2 regions of the Microbacterium canaveralium genome follow, and region 2 is predicted to be linked to the other one. Evidence: predicted binding sites of a transcription regulator. Region 2 holds the regulator's gene; the other holds the start of a gene.
The links. Region 2 encodes LexA, which represses DNA repair genes until DNA is damaged. Its sites were predicted from a motif close to TCGAACANNTGTTCGA; they were not measured.

Region 1: a site for LexA is predicted at 2,290-2,305, ahead of ABC271_RS14175 (HNH endonuclease signature motif containing protein). Genes of this name have one in related genera too.

Annotation. Positions count from the first base shown of each region.
Region 1 covers NZ_JBDFMA010000003.1:2,729,374-2,739,548, reverse strand. Annotated here, with positions in the region: gene ABC271_RS14190 (ABC transporter ATP-binding protein) at 1-162, shown strand, start outside; gene ABC271_RS14185 (ABC transporter ATP-binding protein) at 162-845, shown strand; gene ABC271_RS14180 (histidine phosphatase family protein) at 865-1,485, opposite strand; gene ABC271_RS14175 (HNH endonuclease signature motif containing protein) at 2,467-3,840, shown strand; gene ABC271_RS14170 (IS5 family transposase) at 3,889-4,227, shown strand; gene ABC271_RS14165 (IS256 family transposase) at 4,271-5,506, opposite strand; gene ABC271_RS14160 (IS5 family transposase) at 5,667-6,209, shown strand; gene ABC271_RS14155 (LysE family translocator) at 6,306-6,881, opposite strand; gene ABC271_RS14150 (IS30 family transposase) at 6,878-8,227, opposite strand; gene ABC271_RS14145 (flavin monoamine oxidase family protein) at 8,511-9,836, shown strand; gene ABC271_RS14140 (sulfurtransferase) at 9,838-10,175, opposite strand, start outside.
Region 2 covers NZ_JBDFMA010000003.1:1,178,212-1,188,386, forward strand. Annotated here, with positions in the region: gene hflX (GTPase HflX) at 1-861, shown strand, start outside; gene ABC271_RS06485 (S9 family peptidase) at 928-2,814, opposite strand; gene ABC271_RS06490 (hypothetical protein) at 2,875-3,942, opposite strand; gene lexA (transcriptional repressor LexA) at 4,063-4,752, opposite strand; gene ABC271_RS06500 (LysM peptidoglycan-binding domain-containing protein) at 5,013-5,363, shown strand; gene ABC271_RS06505 (histidinol-phosphate transaminase) at 5,388-6,482, shown strand; gene hisB (imidazoleglycerol-phosphate dehydratase HisB) at 6,479-7,093, shown strand; gene hisH (imidazole glycerol phosphate synthase subunit HisH) at 7,090-7,737, shown strand; gene priA (bifunctional 1-(5-phosphoribosyl)-5-((5-phosphoribosylamino)methylideneamino)imidazole-4-carboxamide isomerase/phosphoribosylanthranilate isomerase PriA) at 7,783-8,529, shown strand; gene ABC271_RS06525 (SseB family protein) at 8,513-9,292, shown strand; gene ABC271_RS06530 (TetR/AcrR family transcriptional regulator) at 9,305-9,955, opposite strand; gene ABC271_RS06535 (glycosyltransferase) at 10,007-10,175, shown strand, end outside.

The DNA of each region.
Region 1 (10,175 bases), 1.6 Mb from region 2:
GATGCCGGAGCAGGTGCGCGGGAGTACGCGGTGCTGGACCGGGCGGGGCGCCTGCAGCTGCCCAAGGAGCACATCGACCGCCTGGGTATGCAGGACCGGGTGCGACTGCAGCTGGAGACCGACCACGTCCGGGTCGAGCCGGCGGAGCAGGAGGAGACGTGATGGCGAGCGAGACGATTCGGCTCACGGGCCTGACACGGAGCTACGGGGTAGGCGCCGCGGAGACGACGGCTCTCGTCGACGCGACGGTGACGGCGCGGGCGGGTGAGTTCGTGGTCCTCCGCGGCCCGTCGGGCTCGGGGAAGACGACTCTCCTGCGCCTCGCCGCCGGTCTCGACGAACCCGACGCGGGGGAGTCGTGGATCGGCGGCCGTCGGGTGACGGCAGCGCCGGAGAGCGAGGTGGCGGAGCTGCGGCGCACCGTCTTGGGATACGTCGACCAGGAATTCCCGCTCGTCGCGTTCCTCACCGCGTCCGAGAACATCGAGCTGCCGCTGCGTGCTCGCGGTGCGTCGGCACGCGAGCGCCGCTTCCGCGTCGCAGAGATCCTCGAGGCCGTGGGGTTGTCCGACCACGCGGCACAGCGCCCGGACGAGCTCTCCGGCGGCCAGCAGCAACGGGTCGCGGTGGCCCGCGCGCTCGTCCACCGCCCGAGAGTCGTTCTCGCGGACGAACCGACCGCTCAGCTGGACAGCACGACCGCGGCATCCGTCGTCGGTTTGATCCGCGAACGGGCGCGACGGGACGGGATGACCGCTCTGGTCGCCTCGCACGACCCGATCGTGGCGGAGGCGGCCGACAGGGTCGTCGAGATCCACGACGGTCGGCTCATCGGGGGAGTATGACGTGCGCCGCCGCGGGAGATCAGCGCCCGCGCACGTGGTTCCACTGCGTGATGACCTCGGAGCCGTGCTCGAACCCGAGCTCGCTGACCGCCGACGTCCCGAGCACGAAGTAGCGGCCGCCCGCGGCCGTGAGGCCGAGCCAGACGCCGGCGAGCGCCCTCAGGAAGTGGGCGTGCGAGAACAGGAGCACCTGCTCGCCGGCGCGGACTCGCGGACGTAGCTCGTCGAGGAGGGACTCGGCGCGGGCCGTGACCTGTTCGACGGTCTCGCCGGGCGTGGCGCCCGCGGGGGCACCGGCCTGCCAGATGGTCCAGGGGCGCCCCAGCTGCGCGGTGATCTCGGGGGTCGTGAGGCCTTCGTAGGCGCCGTAGTCCCACTCGACCAGGCGCGGCTCGATCTCGGCCTGCGGGTACCCGGCACGCGCCGCGGTCTCGACCGCCCGCTCCAGGGGGCTCGTGAGCACGCGATCCCAGTGCCGCGTCGCCAGCAGAGTCCCCGCGAGTTCGGCCTTGTACGCGCCCGTCTCGGTCAGGGGGATGTCGGTGAGCCCCGTGTGGCGACCGGTGCGGCTCCACTCGGTCTCGCCGTGACGCACGAGCACGAGGCGCCCGTCGGGGTCGGTCAGATCCTCATCTTTCACGTGCCCATCCTCCCGCGTCCGCGACGGGTGCGGCCTCGGTGGGTGCGGTCGGGGTGGGGGCGGCCGGGGTGGGTGTGGCCGGGGTGGGGGCGGCCTCGGTGGTTGGTGTGGCCGGGGTGGGTGCGGCCGCGCAGAAGCACCACCACCCGCAGCACAGCCGCACCGCCGCACCGCGAGTCGATTCGCAGCCGAACCACCAGCACGCCACCGTCGCGCCACGCGCCGATCTGATGAACCAGTTATGAATCACGAAAACATAACGGCGCCCTCTTCCTCTCCGTTATCTCACCGTTATAGAGTGCTCGCACGGTAGTTGTTTTGCTGTGGCAGCTACCGACATGTGATTGCAGGACACTCTGGTGCAGGGATAAGGGCCGGTCGACACTCCTCGACCGGCCCTTCGTCTGTTTGCGGACTCATCACGGCCCCCGATCGCGGAACGCGCCCGAAGCGACCCCCCCCCGGCAGCGACACGCCCGGAGTGACACCACCGGAGTGACACCACCGGAGTGACACCACCGGAGTGACACCACCGGAGTGACACCACCGGAGTGACACCACCGGAGTGACACCCCCGGGAGCGGCACCCCACGCCGCACACCCCCCCGCGGCCGCACCCCGAGCACCCTCAGAGTGAGCACACCCACCCCAGCGCCCCCAGAGCGACGGCCCCCGCACCGGCGCGCGGCGTGGTGTGGGTGGCGGATCTCCCTCGCTGACGGTTCCTCCACAGCCCTCCAATGGCGTGACCTCTCCACAAATTTGGCCCTAGGCCTGGGAAATATCTGTCGGGTCGAGTAATCTTCGAACATGTCTTCGAATGTCGCCCCGACGTCGCCCGAGCCGCAGCCGGACCCCGGCAGGCATCACGGACCGGGATCGCTGCCTGACTCGGGCGCACGCCGCGCGGCAGGTCGGCCCGCGCGGTCGCCTGCTGCGCGTTCCGGGCCGGATCCTGCGGGCCTCTCGGGCGATGTGCGCATGCTCGCGCGCCTCGTTGAGCAGGTCGTCGCGGCAGAGGCCGCGGTGGCGGCGGCCGAAGCCGCCCGGGTTCGGGCGCTGGCTGCGGCGGGGCAGTTCGCTGTGGATGCCACCGGGCCGGCGCGATCGTCTGCTCGCGAGTCGGACATGGCGATGAGGGAGGTCGCCTCGGAGATCGGCGCGGCATGTCGGGTATCGGATCGCACGGTGCAGCGAGACATTGGCGAGGCGATGATTCTGGTGGAGTCCTATCCGTTGACCGTGGGGGCGTGGGAGGCCGGGGCGATCTCGCGACGACACGTGCGGGTGATTGCGGATGCCGGGGCCGAGCTTCCGCTGGACGCCCGAGCGGAGTTCGACCGGGTCGCCGTGGCGTCGGCGGCCGAGGTTTCCAGCCCGGGCCGATTGAAGAACCGGCTCGCCGTCGCCGCGCAGAGTCTGCATCCACAGACGATCACCGAACGCCACCGCGCCGGCCGGCGATTGCGGTGCATTCGGGTGATTCCCGGCTCCGACGGGATGTCCGATCTCATCGCGACATTACCGACGGTGATCGCCGAGGCGATCCATGACCGCATGACCCAGCAGGCGCGGGTCATCTGGGAGGCAGGCCGGGAGGTGAGCGCGGGGGACGGGAACCGCGTGGAGAGTGACGGGTCAGCACACGGTGACACCACCGTCGCGCCCGTTCCGCACGCCGCGGAGACACGAACGATGGATCAGATCCGTGCGGACGTCTTCGCCGACATGCTCCTCACCGGCGACCCCACGCTCGACCCCACTCGACCGGGCGACGGGCCGGGCACCCTGGGCAAGATCCGCGCGAGGGTCCAGGTCATCGTGCCCGCGCTGACAGTGCTGAGGCCTTCACGGGAGAACATCGCCCCGGCGGACCTGGTGGGCCGCGGCCCCATCGACGCGGACACCGCCCGCGCGCTCGCCGAGTCCACTTCCCTTCCCTGGGATCGAGTCGTTACGCATCCCGTCACTGGGGCGGTGCTGCGCACCGACACCTATGCCCGCACCGCAGCCATCGACCGCCATCTCAGGGCCCGCGATCGCGGCTGCCGATGGCCGGGGTGCACAGCACCCGCGATTCGCTGCGAGATCGACCACACCACGGATTGGGCGCTCGGCGGGAACACCGACGTGAGCAACCTCGCTTGCCTGTGCCAACGCCATCACACCCAGAAGCAGTTCACCCGCTGGAACGTTCGACAACTCGACGGAGGGCTCCTCGAATGGACTTCTCCTACCGGCCGTGTCTACACCGACCACCCCGTGCCGTACCCGCTCGCCACCGACGTGGTAGGCGTTCGGTTCGAAGAAGACCCGCCCCCGTGGGAGGCGGGGGAATGCGAGCCGGCCGCCTAGGGCGTGTTGATCAAGAGGTTTCGCTCCTCGGTGGGTGAGTCTTGAGCGGTGACGCGACAGGAGATCTCTGACGAGGTGTGGGCCGTGATGGAGCCGTTGATGCCGACGGTGTCCGGGAGGTCGAGGCCGTGGGCGGATCATCGGTTGGCTGTCGAGGGGATGGCGTGGAAGTACCGCACCGGGGCTCCGTGGCGGGATGTGCCGGAGCGGTTCGGGAAGTGGAACTCGATCTACAAGCGGTTCAACCGTTGGGCCGTGGACGGCACCTGGGAGAAGCTGCTGGCCGAGGTGCAGAAGCGGGCCGACGCCGCGGGGAAGATCGACTGGGTCGTCTCGATCGACTCCACGATCGCTCGTGTGCATCAGCACGGGGCCGCGTCCGTTTGAGTGGTGGTCTTTCGCTTCGTTGCGATGATCAGCTGTCGTTAGTTTAGGCGGCGGTGATCTCGGGGAGTATCACCGCCTCGTCGATGGTGGGGGTGGTCGCGGTGAGCTCGGTCATGGAGGCTTCGGAGAAGTAGCGGCGGTCGGCGGCTTCCCATTCGTCGTGTTGCTCGACGAGGACGGAGCCGGCCAGGCGGAGCAGGGCGGCGTTGTTCGGGAACACGCCAACGACGTCGGTGCGGCGCTTGATCTCCCGATTGAGGCGTTCCAGCGGGTTCGTGGACCAGATCTGTCGCCAATGCCGGGCGGGGAACGCTTTGAACGCGAGGATGTCGTCACGGGCGTCGGTGAGCATCACGGCGGTCTTGGGGTGGACGCGCTCGATCATGCGCACGACTTCGTCGAACTGGGCATCGATGTGCTCGGCGTCGGGTTGGGCGAAGATCGTGCGGATCACGCTGGCGACCATCTCCTGCCGGCCCTTCGGGAGGGCGGTCAGGACGTTGCGCATGAAGTGGACGCGGCAGCGCTGCCAGGCGGCGCCCTGCAACACGGTCGCTGCGGCCTTCTTCAGTCCGGCGTGGGCGTCGGAGATCACCAGCTTCACCCCGCCCAGACCTCGTGTCTTCAACGAGCGCAGGAACTGCTTCCAGAACTCCTCGGTCTCGCTGTCTCCGACATCGAAGCCCAGCACGACCCGCCGCCCGTCAGCGGCGACGCCGATCGCGACGACGACCGCCTGGGACACGACACGGTGGTCGATGCGGACCTTGCAGTAGGTCGCGTCGAGGAACACGTAGGGGTAGGCGATGTCAGACAGCGAGCGGTCGCGGAACGATGCGACCTCGGCGTCGAGCCCTTGGCAGATGCGGGACACCTCGGACTTCGAGATGCCAGTGTCAGCGCCGAGCGCTTTGACGAGGTCATCGACCTTCCGGGTTGAGACGCCGTGGAGGTAGGCCTCCATCACGACCGCGAACAAGGCTTGGTCGACCCGGCGGCGCCGCTCCAGCAGCGACGGGAAGAACGACCCCTGCCGCAACTTCGGGATCCGCAACTCCAGATCCCCAGCCGTGGTCGACAGCACCCGCGGCCGGGAACCGTTGCGGGTAGTCGTGCGCTCGCTCGTGCGCTCGTAGGGGGCGGCGCCGATGAATGCGGCTGTCTCCGCGTCGATCAGCTCCTGGTAGAGCCGCTCGGTCGCGGCTCGGATGCGGTCGGTGGTGCCGGTGAGCTTCAGTTCCCCGAGCAGCTCGAGGAGGGCAGACTGGTCAAGAGCCATCGTGCGGTGTCGTCTTTCTGTGTGAGTTCTTGGTCGTTCTCACTGACCATCGCACGATGGCTCACCCCGTCGCGGTCACGACGCCGCGGGCCCGAAAGACCACCACCCCGCGGGACTCCAGGTCAGCACGGCGCGACCCTGAAGCGGGACACAGGGGGCTCTGCCGAATCACAAGAATCCGTGGTTCGAGCCGCTTGATCACGGGATCGGACGCTCCCGTGGCGGGTTGACGACCAAGCTGCACCTGGTCTGCGACGGTCGCGGCCGGCCGCTGGGGATGATGATCACCGGCGGGAACATCAACGACACCACGATGATGACCGCAGTACTCGAGGACATCCGCGTCCCCCGCGACGGGAAGGGCAGGCCACGGACCCGACCGGACCGGGTGCTCGCCGACAAGGGGTACCCGTCGAAGGCGAACCGGGCCTGGCTCCGCGACCGCGGTATCGCCGCGACCATCCCGGAGCGTGATGACCAGGTCGCGCACCGCCGCAAGAAGCCGGGCCGGCCGATCGACTTCGGCGAACAGCAGAAGGAACGCTACAAGGGCCGCAACGTCGTCGAACGCTGCTTCAACCGGCTCAAGCAGTGGCGCGGCATCGCGATGCGCTCCGACAAACTCCTCCGCAGCTACCGAGCCGCCGTCAGCCTCGCCGCCACGCTCATCTGGATCAAATCAGACTTGATCAACACGGCCTAGGCCTCGCGCCCCGGCCGCGGACGACGCCTTCGCGCCCCGTCGCGGACTGTGCCTTCGCGTCCGTCCGTGGACGGCGCCTTTGCGCCCCGCCGCGGACTATGCCTTCGCGCCCGTCAACGCCAGCGCTCCGCCCAGGCCGATCATCATGACCCCGCCGGTCCCCGCCAGCCCAGCAATTCGTCGCGGCGATCGACCGAACCACGCTCGCGCGGTACCGGCCGCGAGTGCCCAGGCGCTGTCGCAGAGCAATGCCATGACCTGGAACAGCAGCCCCAGCAGGAGCAGCTGTGCCCACACGGCGCCCGCCGACGGCGACACGAACTGCGGCAGAACCGCCACGAAGAAGGCGATCGTCTTCGGGTTCGTCATCCCGACGACCATGCCCTGGCGCAGAAGCGTCCACGACGAGCGCGGGCGCACCGTCGCGTCCGCGCGGACGTCGTGGCGGTGCCGGATCGCCTGGATGCCGAGCCACACGAGGTACACCGCGCCGACGACCTTGACGACTGTGAACGCCACGACCGACGACGCCACGATCGCCCCCACGCCGAAGGCCACGGCGACGACCGCGGGGATCGTGCCGAGGGAGTTGCCGACCACGCTGAGCACTCCCGCCCGGCGCCCCAGCGCGATCGATCGGCCGATCACGAACAGCACACTGGGCGAGTTCAACCGGTCGATGCAACACCGGGCTGTTGAAGCGAGGATAGCTGCTCGGCGAACACCTCCGCCGGGGTGCGCCAGCCGAGGATCTTCCGGGGCCGGTTGTTGAGCGCGAGAGCGACCGCTTCGAGGTCCTCGGCCGACCACCGCGACAGGTCGGTGCCCTTCGGGAAGTACTGCCGCAGCAGCCCGTTGGTGTTCTCGTTCGTCGGGCGCTGCCAGGGCGAGTGCGGGTCGGCGAAGAACACTCTCGTGCCGGTATCGAGGGTGAGCTGCGCATGCCCGGAGAGTTCCTTCCCACGATCCCAGGTGAGGGTCTGGCGCAACTGGACGGGCAGCGTGGTGAGCGACGCGGCCAGTGCGGCGTTCATCGCGAGAGCGCCGTAACCACCGAGCGCGGGCCCGTTCTTCACCACGGGCTGCTCGCCCCAGCCCTCCAGCCGGGGCAGTTGCACCAGCATCGTGGACCGGCTGGAACGCTCGATGAGCGTCCCGATCGCCGAGCGACCGGTGCCGATGATCAGGTCGCCCTCCCAGTGCCCGGGAACCGCGCGGTCGGCAGCCTCGGCGGGACGCTCGGAGAGCACGACGTCCGCGGTGACATGCCCCTGCGGCTTGTTCCGCGACCGTTCCCGCGGCTGACGCAGCGCTCGCCCGGTGCGCAGGCAGGCCACCAGCTCGCGCTTGAGCGCGCCGCGGCCCTCGATGAACAGCGACTGGTAGATCGCCTCGGGGCTGATGCGCATGGACTCATCATCGGGGAAGTCGATCTTCAGCCGGTGGGAGATCTGCTCCGGGCTCCATGCCAGCGACCAGCACCTGTCCGCCCGATGCGGCTTGTTCAACCCCTTCCAGGGCGGCGGCGTCGGCCCTTCGACCGCGGTGCCGTCGGGCCGGCGCACCTTCCCCGCGAGACGGTCCTGCACGTACTCACGCAGCGCGTCGTTCACGACCAGCTTCGCGACCTTCGGTCGCTTCGCCGACTCCTGCGCCTTCCACTGCGCCACCAACGCCCGATACTCCGACTTCCCGCTCCTCGTCGCCGCGTTCCGCCGCAGCTCCCGGGAGATCGTTCCCGGATCCCGGCCCAGCTCACGCGCGATCTCGCGCACGCCCTTGCCCTTCGCGCGCATGAGTGCGATCTCCTCGCGTTCTTCGAAGGACAGGTATCGGCCCGACGGTTCGGTCAGACTCAGCGGCGTCATGCCGCCAGCGTGGCGAAACCAGCGCATCCCGACCGGCACGGACACGCCCACCGCGATCGCAGCTTCCGCGGACGTGATGCCCGTCGCGATCAGCCGCCAGAACTGTCGCTGCACCGCCTTCGAGGGCGCAGGCCGTCCGGGCGAACGCATCGGCGGCCTGAGAGCCCGATCCGCGCGCCACTGCCGACGAACCCCCTCGGGCGCATCGCCGGTCTTCGCAACCCAGTCTTTCGTCGCCACCGCTCACCTCCGCTGTCAAGGTGTTGCGACGACCGATTGAATCCGCCCTGGGTCCCGGGATCACGATGATGACAACGGAGGCGAGCGTGAACGCCACCAGGTTCTCCCACGGGATCATGCGCTCACACTAACGCCGCCGCGAGGGCCGCCCGGACTACTCTCGTGACACGATCGTCTACCCGAGGGAGCCGTCATGCAGGAGCAGTTCGACACCGTCGTCGTGGGAGCGGGCATCGCCGGCCTGTCGGCCGCCCGCCTGCTCGCTCGCGCCGGTCGTCGTGTGGTGGTGGTCGAGGCGCGCGACCGAGTCGGCGGACGCGTCCACTCGCAGCGCAACGGACAGCACGTCACCGATCGCGGCGCATCCTGGATCCACGGCATCGACGACAGCCCCGTCGAGGCGGCCGCCCGCGCGTTGGGTATGCCCATGGTCGAGTTCACGGTCGGGGGCTACCAGCCCGACAGCCGGCCACTGGCCTACTTCGGTGCTGACGGCGAACGACTCGACCCCGACGAGGTGCGCCGTTTCGCCGACGATGTGCGCACGCTCAACGCCGACCTCGTCGACGTCATCGCGCATTCCGCCCCGGATGCCACCTACGCCGACGTCGTGGAGGCAGCCCTCGCCGCCCGGGGCTGGGCGCCCGAGCGCGCGCAGCGTGTCCGCGAGTACAACGGTCGCCGCGCCGAGGAGCAGTACGGCGTCCACATGTCGGTGCTCGGGGCGCACGGCCTCGACGACGACACGGTCAACGGCGACGAGGTCGTGTTCCCGCGCGGGTACGACGAACTCGCCACCAACCTGGCGCAGGGACTCGACGTGCGGCTGGAGCACGTCGTCACCTCGGTCGTCTGGGCCGACGACGGCGTGACCGTGACCACCGACCACGGCACCTTCCACGGAGCCACGGCCGTCGTCACCCTCCCCATCGGCGTCCTGCAGTCGGGCGATGTCGCGATCACCCCACCGCTGCCCGACTCCCACCAGCGCGTGCTGGGAGTCCTGGCATCCAATGCTTTCGAGAAGGTCGTGCTGCGTTTCCCCGAACGGTTCTGGGATGCCGGGGTCTACGGCATCCGCCAGTTCGGTGACGAGGGCGAGTGGTGGCACTCCTGGTACGACCTGGGCCGCATCCACGACGAGGCTGCGCTGCTGACGTTCGCGGCGGGCCCGGCTGCCGTCGCGACGCGGCACTGGAGCGATGAGGAGATCGCCGCCTCCACGATGACGCAGCTGCGCCGCCTGTACGGCGACGGGATCCCGGAGCCCGAGAGCGTCGTCGTCACCCGCTGGCAGGACGACCCGTTCTCGCGCGGGTCGTACAGCTACATGAAGCCCGGGTCGGTCGGCCCCGACCACGACGAGCTCGCCCAGCCGGTCGGCGGCGTCCTGCACCTCGCCGGTGAGGCGACATGGGGCGACGACCCCGCGACCGTGCCCGGTGCCCTGCTCTCGGGGCACCGGGCCGCCGAGCACGTGCTCGGCCGCGCGGTGCCGATCGAGGAGCTCTGGGCCTGACTCAGCGCGGCTCGGGACCCGTCGCCACCGGCAGGTCCGGGTGGTTGGACCACTGACTCCATGACCCCGGGAACACCCGCGGCGTGAACCCGGCCAGGGTCAGCGCGACCGCCTGGTGCGCCGCGGTGACGCCGGAGCCGCAGTACACACCGACGTCGATCCCTGGCAGGGCGCCGAGCTCGGTGAAGCGCGTGCGGAGAGCCTCCGCGTCGTGGAAGCGGCCGTCGGCGCCGACGTTCTCCGTCGTCGGGGCGCTCACCGCGCCCGGCACGTGTCCCGCGCGCGGATCGATGGGCTCGACCTCGCCGCGGTACCGCTCGCCCGCTCTCGCATCGAGCA
Region 2 (10,175 bases):
TGGGGTGACTCGATGTCCCGACAGGCCGGTGGCCAGGTGGGCGCGGGCGGCGCGGGAATGGGATCCCGCGGTCCGGGCGAGACGAAGATCGAACTCGACCGCCGTCGCATCCGCACCCGCATGGCGCAGCTGCGCAAGCAGCTCCGCGACTTCGCCCCGGCCCGTGAGGCGAAGCGCGCCGAGCGGAAGCGGCACACGATCCCCTCGGTCGCCATCGCCGGGTACACCAACGCCGGCAAGTCGAGTCTGCTGAACCGGCTCACGAGCGCCGGAGTCCTTGTCGAGAACGCCCTGTTCGCGACGCTGGATGCCACGGTCCGGCGTTCCGAGACGACCGACGGGCGCGTCTACACGCTCACCGACACCGTGGGGTTCGTGCGTAACCTCCCGCACCAGCTGGTCGAGGCGTTCCGGTCGACGCTCGAGGAGGTCGGCGGCGCCGACGTCATCCTGCACGTCGTCGACGCTTCGCACCCCGATCCGGCGGCGCAGCTGTCCACGGTGCGCGACGTCATGGGCGATGTGAACGCTGATTTCGGTCACGAGATCGTGGTGTTCAACAAGGCCGACCTGCTGAGCCCCGACGACCGGTTGGTGTTGCGCGGCCTCGCTCCCGCGGCCCTGTTCGTGTCGTCGCGCACCGGCGAGGGCATCGACGAGTTGCGTGCCACGATCGAAGACGCGCTTCCGCTCCCCGCGGTCGAGGTGCACGCGGTCGTGCCGTACGACCGCGGCGACCTCGTGTCCGCCGTTCACGAGAGCGGCCTCATCGTCGCCCAGGAGCACCGCGAGCAGGGAACGTTCCTCCACGCCCACGTCGGCGCGCGTCTCGCGGCCGAACTCGCACCGTTCGCCTCCTGACCGGTCCGCACACCGACGACGCCCCGCCTTGAGGCGGGGCGTCGTTGCGCGTGCCCCCGTCGGGGCTCAGTCGAGCGTGAGCAGCGGGATGCCGGGGCTCTCGAACCCGAACACGGCGCCGAGGAACCCTAGTTCGCGCTCCAGCGAGTCGACGACCGTCTCCGCCCGGCGGAACCCGTGGCCCTCGCCGTCGTAGAGCACGTAGGCGTGGGCGACCCCGTGCGCGGCCAGCGCGTCGCGGATGGCTTCGGCCTGCGAGGGCGGGACGACGCGGTCTTCGCTGCCCTGCAGGATGAGCAGGGGTACCCGGAAGCGCTCGGGATGCGATAGCGGTGACCGTTCGACGTAAACGGCTTCGGCATCCGGGAGCGGTCCGATGAGCCCGTCGAGATAACGGGCCTCGAAATCGTGGGTGTCCTCGGCGAGGGCCCGCGCGTCTCCGACGCCGTAGCGGGAGATGCCGGCGGAGAAGACGTCGGTGTTGGTCACCGCCGCGAGAACGGTCCACCCACCCGCGGATCCGCCCGCGATCGCAAGACGTTCGGCGTCAGCGAGACCGGCGGTCGCGAGCGCGGATGCCGCCGCGGCGACGTCGTCGACGTCGACGACGCCCCATTGGCCCAGGAGCCGCTCACGATAGGTGCGGCCATACCCCGTCGAACCGCCGTAGTTGACGTCGAGGACGCCGATACCGCGACTGGTGAAGAACGCCGTCTTCGCCGACGGCGCCGGACCGACGTGCGAGGTCGGCCCGCCATGCACGAGCACGACGTATGGCGGCCGCTCACCCTCGGGCGCGACGGCATCCGGATTCGTCGGCGGGTACGCGAAGGCGTGGACCGGGCCGTGCGGACCCTCCGTGCGGAGGGCGCGGGCCGTCGGCATCCATTCGGTCCCGGGGTGCTCGCCGGCGGTGACGACCTGTGCTTCTCCGGTGTCGAGGTCGACCGACCAGAGGGCCGAGAGGCCCGATGCGTCAGTGCCGGAGATCAGGGCTCGCGAGCCCCGCACGTCGTCGATCGAGGCGCCCGCCACGATCGGGACGCCGAGGGGACGGATGCCGCTCGGTGCGATCTCGACGATCTCGTCGCCACCGTTCGTGCGTACCGCGATGATGCGGCCATCCGACGTGGCGCCGAACCACCGGGTCCCGAGAACCCACACCGGCCCGCCGGTGTCGGCGTCGGCCGGTGCGACCGGCTGAGGATCGCCCCCGAGAACGCGGCGGAACAGGTTCCAGCGCCCGTCCGGATCGTCGGCGTAGAGCAGCTCGTCATTGCCGATCCACACCGGCTGCAACGGCGCGCGCCGATCGCCCGAGGCGAGGTCGCGCACCTCACCGGTGACGAGGTCTGCGACGCGGAGGATGGTGGCATCCCAGGGCATGTCGGGATGATTCCACGCGATCCAGGCCAGGCGCTGGCCGTTGGGGGAGAGCGCCGGGTGGGCGAGGAAGTCGCTGCCATCGGCCAGCACCTCGGAGTCGGAATCGTCGAGGGGGATCCGCACGATGGCGCGATCCGGCACGCGTCCGCCGCCGTGGATCTCGCGGACCGCCAGCAGAGTGCCGTGTTGCCACGAAAGTCCGCCGTGGCGCACGTCGCCGTCGGCGCGGGTCAGTGCCCGCGGTGCGCCGCCCGGTGTGAGGGCGTAGACGCGCTGGTCGGACTTCTCGACGTAGTACAGCTCGCCGTCGTCGGAGGCCGTCCAGGCACCGCCGCCGTACTCGTGCACGGACGAACGTGCGTTCGCGGGGGCCGGCAGGACCGTCTCGATCGACCCGCCACCGCGGCGCCGATGCACCGCGACCCGGCCGCCCTCGCTCGGCACGGACTCTCCCCACCAGACGTCGTCGCCCACGAAGCGCGCGCCGTCCAACCGGGGCTGCGCCTGCGCCACCGCCTCGGGCGTCAGGGGAGAGGGCCAGGATCCGTAGGGAAGCGTCTGGGGCATGGCATCCACCCTATGTACCGCCTCGGACACGACGTCCGTCGCCGCCCGCGCGCGGGCCGGTCAGCCTCCGACGGGTTGGCGTTCGATCCCCAACCCCGCCACCCAGTCGCGGATGACCTGGCGCTCGTTCGCGTTGCAGGTGTACCCGTACCCGACGCTGACCTCGTAGTACGAGGAGTCGTCGATCGTGACCTCGTGGTCCAGCGACCAGCCATCCAGGAACGTCAGCGCGAAGCAGTCCGCCATCGTCTCGGCGTCGCCGTCGAAGGTGGCGAGCGCCGCATCGGTGTCTTGGGGGTTCGTGAACTGCAGCACGTGGGCGTACTCGTGGTAGGCGGCACCGGTGCGGATCCACTCCGTCATCGTCGGGTCCGTCTGAGTGCTCGCCCGCACATGAACGGTGAACGGATCCTCGCCGGAGACGCAGGCCAGAGCCGTCGATCCGCACGGCGTCCCGCCGTCGTCGAAAACCGTGCGGACCCAGCCGCGTCCGAGCGTGTCGAGCGCGGCCTCCCACGCTGTGCCGGAGGCGTTGGATCCGGCCTGGTCGCCGACCCCCGCTGTGCGCGCCGAGATCTGCGAGGTCAAGGCCCGGAGATCCCTGATGTCCCCGTCGAGGGAATCGGGATTCCGGCGATGGATCCATGCGCGGTCAGCGAGATCCTCGGCGCGGTACCACGGGACGAGGGTCGCGAAAGGAAGACCGACGAGGGGCTCGACGGTCGCGTACAGGTCGTCCATCGCGGCGCCGAACTGCTCCTTCCGCTCGATCATCTCGTCCTGCTCGTCGATTTGTCTCTGCTGGTCGGTGATCTGGCGCTGCTGATCGCCGATCTGCGTGCGCGCCTCTTGCAGCTGGGTGGACAGCCAAAAGAAGCCGAGTCCGCCCGCGGCTACGACCAGCGACAGGAGGACGCTGAGGACGACGGTGCTTGTTCGCGGTCGGCGCGGAGTCTCCCTGACCGGGGTCGATCGGGCCTGTTCCGCCGGGGCTGTCCCTCCCACCGGGCCCGCCTCTTCCGCCGGGCCTGCCTCGGGGGCAGGCGCGCCGTCGGGCTCGAGGGATGCCGGTTGTCCGGTGGGGATGTTCGACGACACGGGGCCCGCTCTCTCGAGGTGTCCTGTCATGGTAGGGGTGTCGGCCACGCCGCTGCGGCAGCCTGGGGAGAGGACGTCGCGCCCGCCGACGGCGAAGGCCGGACGCCGCGACGAGCGGAGCATCCGGCCTTCCCAGACCTTGAGGTGGGGTCAGACCGTGCGCAGCACCGCCACGATCCGGCCGAGCACGACGGCCTCATCGCCCAGGATCGGCTCGAACGCGGAGTTGCGAGGGAGAAGCCACGTGTGACCGTCGCGGCGGCGGAACGTCTTGACGGTCGCCTCGCCGTCGAGCATCGCGGCGACGATCTCACCGTTCTCGGCGGTCGACTGTGCACGCACGACGACCCAGTCTCCGTCGCAGATCGCGGCGTCGATCATCGAGTCGCCGGACACCTTGAGCATGAACAGCTCGCCCTTGCCCACCAGCTGACGGGGGAGGGGGAAGATCTCCTCCACCTGCTGGTCGGCGGTGATGGGAACGCCCGCGGCGATGCGACCGACGAGGGGGACGAGGGCGGCGTCGCCCACGGCGGGCGCGGTGTCGGCGGGGTTCTCGGCGGCGGTGCCGGGCAGGTCGATCAGCACCTCCATCGCGCGCGTCTTCCCGGGGTCGCGGCGAAGGTATCCGCTGAGCTCGAGCTGATTGAGCTGGTGGGTGACGCTCGAGAGCGACTTCAGCCCCACGGCGTCGCCGATCTCGCGCATGCTCGGCGGATAGCCGTGCCGGGCGATCGAGCGCTGGATGACCTCGAGGATGGCGAGCTGCTTGTCGCTGAGGCTCTTCCGGCGCCGGGTCTGCGGCCGTTCTCGGCCGGCCGCGGTCGTCGCGTCGGTCATGTGTGCTCCCCTCGCGCCGCCCTGTCGATGCGGCGGAAATTCGAATGTCGGAGGTCCGTGGTGAGGTCTCCTCGTCGAAACCGTATCCGGTAGATCCCTCGATCACCGCGGAGCGCTCCGCGTGTCGCGTTCGATCGGTCTCCGAGAACCACGGTGTTGACACCCCCACAGTATCGAAGATAGATTCGGAATACAGATTCGCACCACCGCCCTCCCGGCCGAGGGCGGGGTGCGAATCTCTCCCCACCGAGGAGCACATCATGAGCAGCATCGCCGTCACCACCCCCACCACCCGTCTGCGTCTGACCGCACGCGGGCGTCGCGTGTTCGCCTTCCTGGCCGCGCTTCCCGTGATCGTCGCGCTGGCCATCGCCGTCGTCGGAGGCGGTGCGGCCCTGGCCTCGAACGAGACCGGTGCTGCCGCCGGTGCCTTCACCGAGATCACCGTCATGAGCGGCGAGACCCTGTGGTCCATCGCCGAAGACGTCGCCCCGGGTTCCGACCCCCGCGACGTGGTTGCCGAGATCACTCGACTGAACGCCCTCGAGAACGGGTCCGTGGCCGCCGGTCAGCGCATCGCGATCCCCACCGCGTACGCGTCTGGACGGTGATCGTCGGGCGCGGACCCGCCTACGATGGGTGAGGTGACCGTTCGCCTCGACGACCTCCCTCTTCGTGACGACCTGCGGGGTCTGACTCCCTATGGAGCACCACAGGCTGCGCTCCCCGTCGCCCTCAACGTCAACGAGAACACGCATCCGGTGCCGTCCGAGGTGGCGGATGACATCCTGGATGCCATCGCCCGTGCGTTGCGCGACGTGAACCGCTACCCCGATCGTGAGTTCACCGCCCTCCGTGAGGCTTTCGCCGACTACCTCGGGCACGGGCTGACACGCGAGCAGATCTGGGCTGCCAACGGCTCGAACGAAGTGCTTCAGCACGTCCTGCAGGCGTTCGGCGGCCCGGGTCGCCGAGCGATGGGCTTCGCGCCGACGTACTCGATGTACCCGATCCTCACCCGCGCCACCGGTGCGGAATGGGTCGCGGGGGAACGTGAGCACGACTTCACGTTGAGCCCGGCGTTCGCCGCTGAGCAGGTGGTCCGCGAGAACCCCGACATCGTGTTCCTCTGCGCGCCCAACAACCCCACCGGTACGCCGCTGGGTCTCGACGTCATCGAGGCCGTCTACGCGGTGACCGACGGGATCGTCATCGTCGACGAGGCCTATCAGGAGTTCGCGCCGCACGACGAGCCGTCGGCCGTGACGCTTCTGCCCGGCCGTCCGCGACTCGTGGTCTCGCGGACCATGAGCAAGGCGTTCGCGTTCGCGGGCGCTCGCGTGGGGTATCTGGCCGCCGATCCTGCCCTGATCGACGCCCTCCGCCTCGTGCGTCTGCCGTACCACTTGAGCGCTCTCACGCAGGCCGCCGCGACGGCGGCCCTGGCCCACGCCGACACGATGCTGTCGATGGTCGACGAGATCGTTGCACAGCGCGACCGCATCTCGGCGACCGTCGCGGCCCTGGGCTACGTCGCGCACGAGTCCTGGACCAACTTCGTGCTCTTCGGAGGAGTCGACGACCCCGCCGCGATGTGGAAGGCGCTGTACGACCGCGGCGTCCTCATCCGCGACGTGGGGATCGCCCACCACCTCCGCGTGACCGCCGGGACGGCCGACGAGACCACCGCGTTCCTCGACGCCCTCGCCTCGGTAGGATCGCGAGCATGACCGGCCCCGCCTCGCCCCGCACCGCCACGATCGTCCGCGAGACGAGCGAGTCGCGGGTCGAGCTCTCTCTCGACCTCGACGGAACCGGCTCGAGCCAGATCTCCACGAGTGTGCCGTTCTTCGATCACATGCTCACCGCTTTCGCGAAGCACTCGCTCACCGATCTGCGTGTGACGGCGACGGGCGACACCCACATCGACGCGCACCACACGGTCGAGGACACCTCGATCGTGCTCGGTCAGGCCATCCGGCAGGCGCTGGGCGACAAGTCCGGTATCGCCCGGTACGGCGACGCACTGGTCCCGCTCGACGAGGCACTCGCGCAGGCGGTGGTCGACATCAGCGGCCGTCCGTATCTGGTGCACACGGGCGAGCCCGCGGGGTTCGAGCACCACCTCATCGGCGGCCACTTCACCGGGTCGCTCGTGCGCCACTCGTTCGAAGCGATTTCGATCCACGCGGCGCTCACCGTGCACGTGCGCGTCCTGGGCGGGCGCGACCCGCACCACATCGCCGAGGCGGAGTACAAGGCCCTCGCCCGCGCGTTCCGCCAGGCGAAGACACTCGACCCGCTCGTCGACGGCATCCCGAGTACGAAGGGCGCCCTGTGAGCAAGCCTGTCGTCGCCGTCCTCGACTACGGCTCGGGCAACGTCCACTCCGCCGTCAAGGCACTCATCGAGGCGGGTGCGGACGCGCGGCTGACCTCGGATCGCGCGCTGCTGCTCGACGCGGACGGCCTGCTCGTTCCGGGCGTGGGTGCCTTCAGCGCCGTCATGGGGGCGCTCAACGCCAGCCGGGGTGGAGAGATCATCGATCGCCGCCTCGCCGGAGGGCGCCCCGTGCTCGGTATCTGCGTGGGCATGCAGGTCATGTTCGGCCGCGGCATCGAGCGGGGCACCGACACGGAGGGTCTGGGGGAGTGGCCCGGAACCGTCTCCGAGCTCGCGGCGCCGGTCCTTCCGCACATGGGCTGGAACACGATCTCTGCAGGCGAGGGCTCGCGCCTGTTCGACGGCCTCGCCGACGAGCGGTTCTACTTCGTGCACTCCTACGCCGCGCAGGAATGGTCGCTCGAGGTGACCCCGCCGTTCCCCGAACCGGTGCTCACGTGGTGCACGTATGGCGCTCCCTTCCTCGCGGCGGTCGAGAACGGCCCGCTCGCCGCGACGCAGTTCCACCCCGAGAAGTCGGGGGAGGCCGGCATCCGGCTCCTCGCGAATTGGATCGACGGGCTGCGCGCGACTACTGTGTGACCTCGTGCCCGGGCTGGCGAGAGGCGCCTGCCGGCACGAGGAGCCATGAACGATTTCGCGTCCACGCCCGAGCTTGTCCTGCTGCCCGCGGTCGATGTCGCCGACGGTAAGGCCGTCCGACTGACCCAGGGAGAGGCCGGCACCGAGACCAGCTACGGCGACCCCGTGGATGCCGCGCTGGACTTCGCGCGACAGGGGGCGGCGTGGATCCATCTCGTCGACCTCGACGCTGCCTTCGGCCGTGGCAACAACACCGCGGTGATGCGCAAGGTCATCAAGCAGGTCAAGGGCGTGCAGGTCGAGCTGTCCGGCGGCATCCGTGACGATCGCTCGCTCGAGGCCGCTCTGGAGAGCGGCGCGAGCCGCATCAACCTCGGCACCGCGGCGCTCGAGAACCCCGAGTGGGCCGCCGACGTCATCAACCGCTACGGCGAAGCGATCGCCGTCGGGCTGGACGTGCGCGGCACGACCCTCGCCGCCCGCGGGTGGACCCGCGACGGCGGCGACCTGTGGACCGTGTTGGAGCGTCTGGAAGACGCCGGCTGCAGCCGCTACGTGGTCACCGACGTGACGAAGGACGGCACGCTTCGCGGTCCGAACCTCGAACTGCTGCGCGAACTGACCCAGCGCACGCCCAAGCCGATCGTCGCGTCCGGCGGCGTGTCGAGCCTGGATGACATCGTCGCGCTGCGCGAGCTGGTGCCGCTGGGCGTGGAAGGGGCGATCGTGGGCAAGGCCCTCTACGCGGGCCAGTTCACCCTCGCCGAGGCGCTGGATGTCGCCGGGCACTGACGATCATCGCGCCGATTCGGCGGGCGTCCCCTGGGAGGGGCGTCGGTTCGAGTCGAACCCGCACTCCGGCGACGACGGGTCCGCGGATCCCGCACTCCTCGTCGCGCTGCAGGCGTTCGCGGCGGGGGAGGGCGATGCCGGTGCCGTCGTCGAGGCGTACCGCAGCGCGCGCCTGCTGATCCCGCTCGTGGCCGAGAAGGGCGACCACGGTGTCGGTCCGCACGGCCTCGAGGTCGACAAGACGCAGGAACTGTCGATCGTGACGGTGGCCGCGCCCGACGGTCGCAAGGTGTTGCCCGTGTTCAGTTCCGTCGATGCGATGCAGCGGTGGGATGCCAAAGCGCGCCCGGTCCCCGCGGACGGTCGGCGCACCGCCCTCGCGGCGGCGTCGGAGGACACCGAACTCATCGTGATCGACCCGGCGTCCGAGACCGAATTCGTGCTGCGACGCCCGGCCGTGTGGGCGATCGCCCAGGGGGAGCCGTGGGAGCCCGCGCACGTGTCCCCGGCCGTCTTCACGGGTCTGCAGGAGAGCATCGCCGGCGAGCTGGCAGTCCTGGATCTCGCGGTAGAGCCCGGGGATCCGACGGGCCGTCTGCGCGGTGCCGAACTCGTCGTCCATCTACGCCTCATGGCTGGCCTTGCCCAGGACGAATTGGATGCCGTCCTCGCCCGGCTGGCGCGACGCTGGGCAGCCGACGACCGGATAGCGGTCCTGGTCGATTCCCTGACGGTGAAGCTCCACCGTCCCACCGACATCTGACCCGCGCGGGTCTCACGCCTTCGCGGCGTTCCGAGGGTCGCGCGCCAAAACCCGCTGTAGCGCCGTGTCGAGCCAGCGACGGTAGCGAGCGTCCGTCCACCCGGACTTCGTCACGAAGAACGCATAGGTCTCGGGGCCCACGAGATGGTTCAGTTCATCCGTGGCCTGCTCCCGTTCCTCGGGCTCGAGCATCCCGCGTTCACTCAACCACCGGGCGGCCAAGCCGAGGTCCGCGCGCCGACGCGCGTCGAGGTCGGCGATGGATGCCGCGGCGAGTTCGTCCGTCTCCGCGGCCACGGCCATCGCCCGGACGAGGCCGGCGGTGGCCCGGTTGGCATGTGCGACGTAGTCGAGCCATCCGCGCATGGCGTCCCGGGCGTCCGGCCGCGACATGATCTCGGCCATCGCGGGACGTTCCGACAGGCTGTGCGGACCCTCGTCGCCCGCGAAGGTCCGCTCGAAGGCGGCGACCAGCAGCGTCGCCTTGGAACCGGCGAGGTGGACCGACTGGACCGAGACCCCCGCCTCCGCCGCGATGTCCTTCATCGTGGTCCTCGTGTAGCCGCGCCGGGAGAACAGGTCAGCGGCGGCGTCGAGTATGGCCGTTCGTGTGCGCTGGGCGTCCGCCTGCCGGGCTGGCGACGAATAGGGTCGCGGGGACATGGCATCCTCCCACTATCGTTAGAGTCTCAATCTAACGAAATGGAGCCGCCCATGGTGACCGTTCTCCTGGCGTCCAACCCCATTCACGGGCACGTGGGCCCGATGCTGCAGGTTGCGGGGCACCTGGTGCGCCACGGGCACGCGGTGACGATGCTCACCGGCACCCGTTTCCGCGATCGAGTCGAGAGCGCCGGCGCCGACTTCCGTCCGCTCGGCGGAG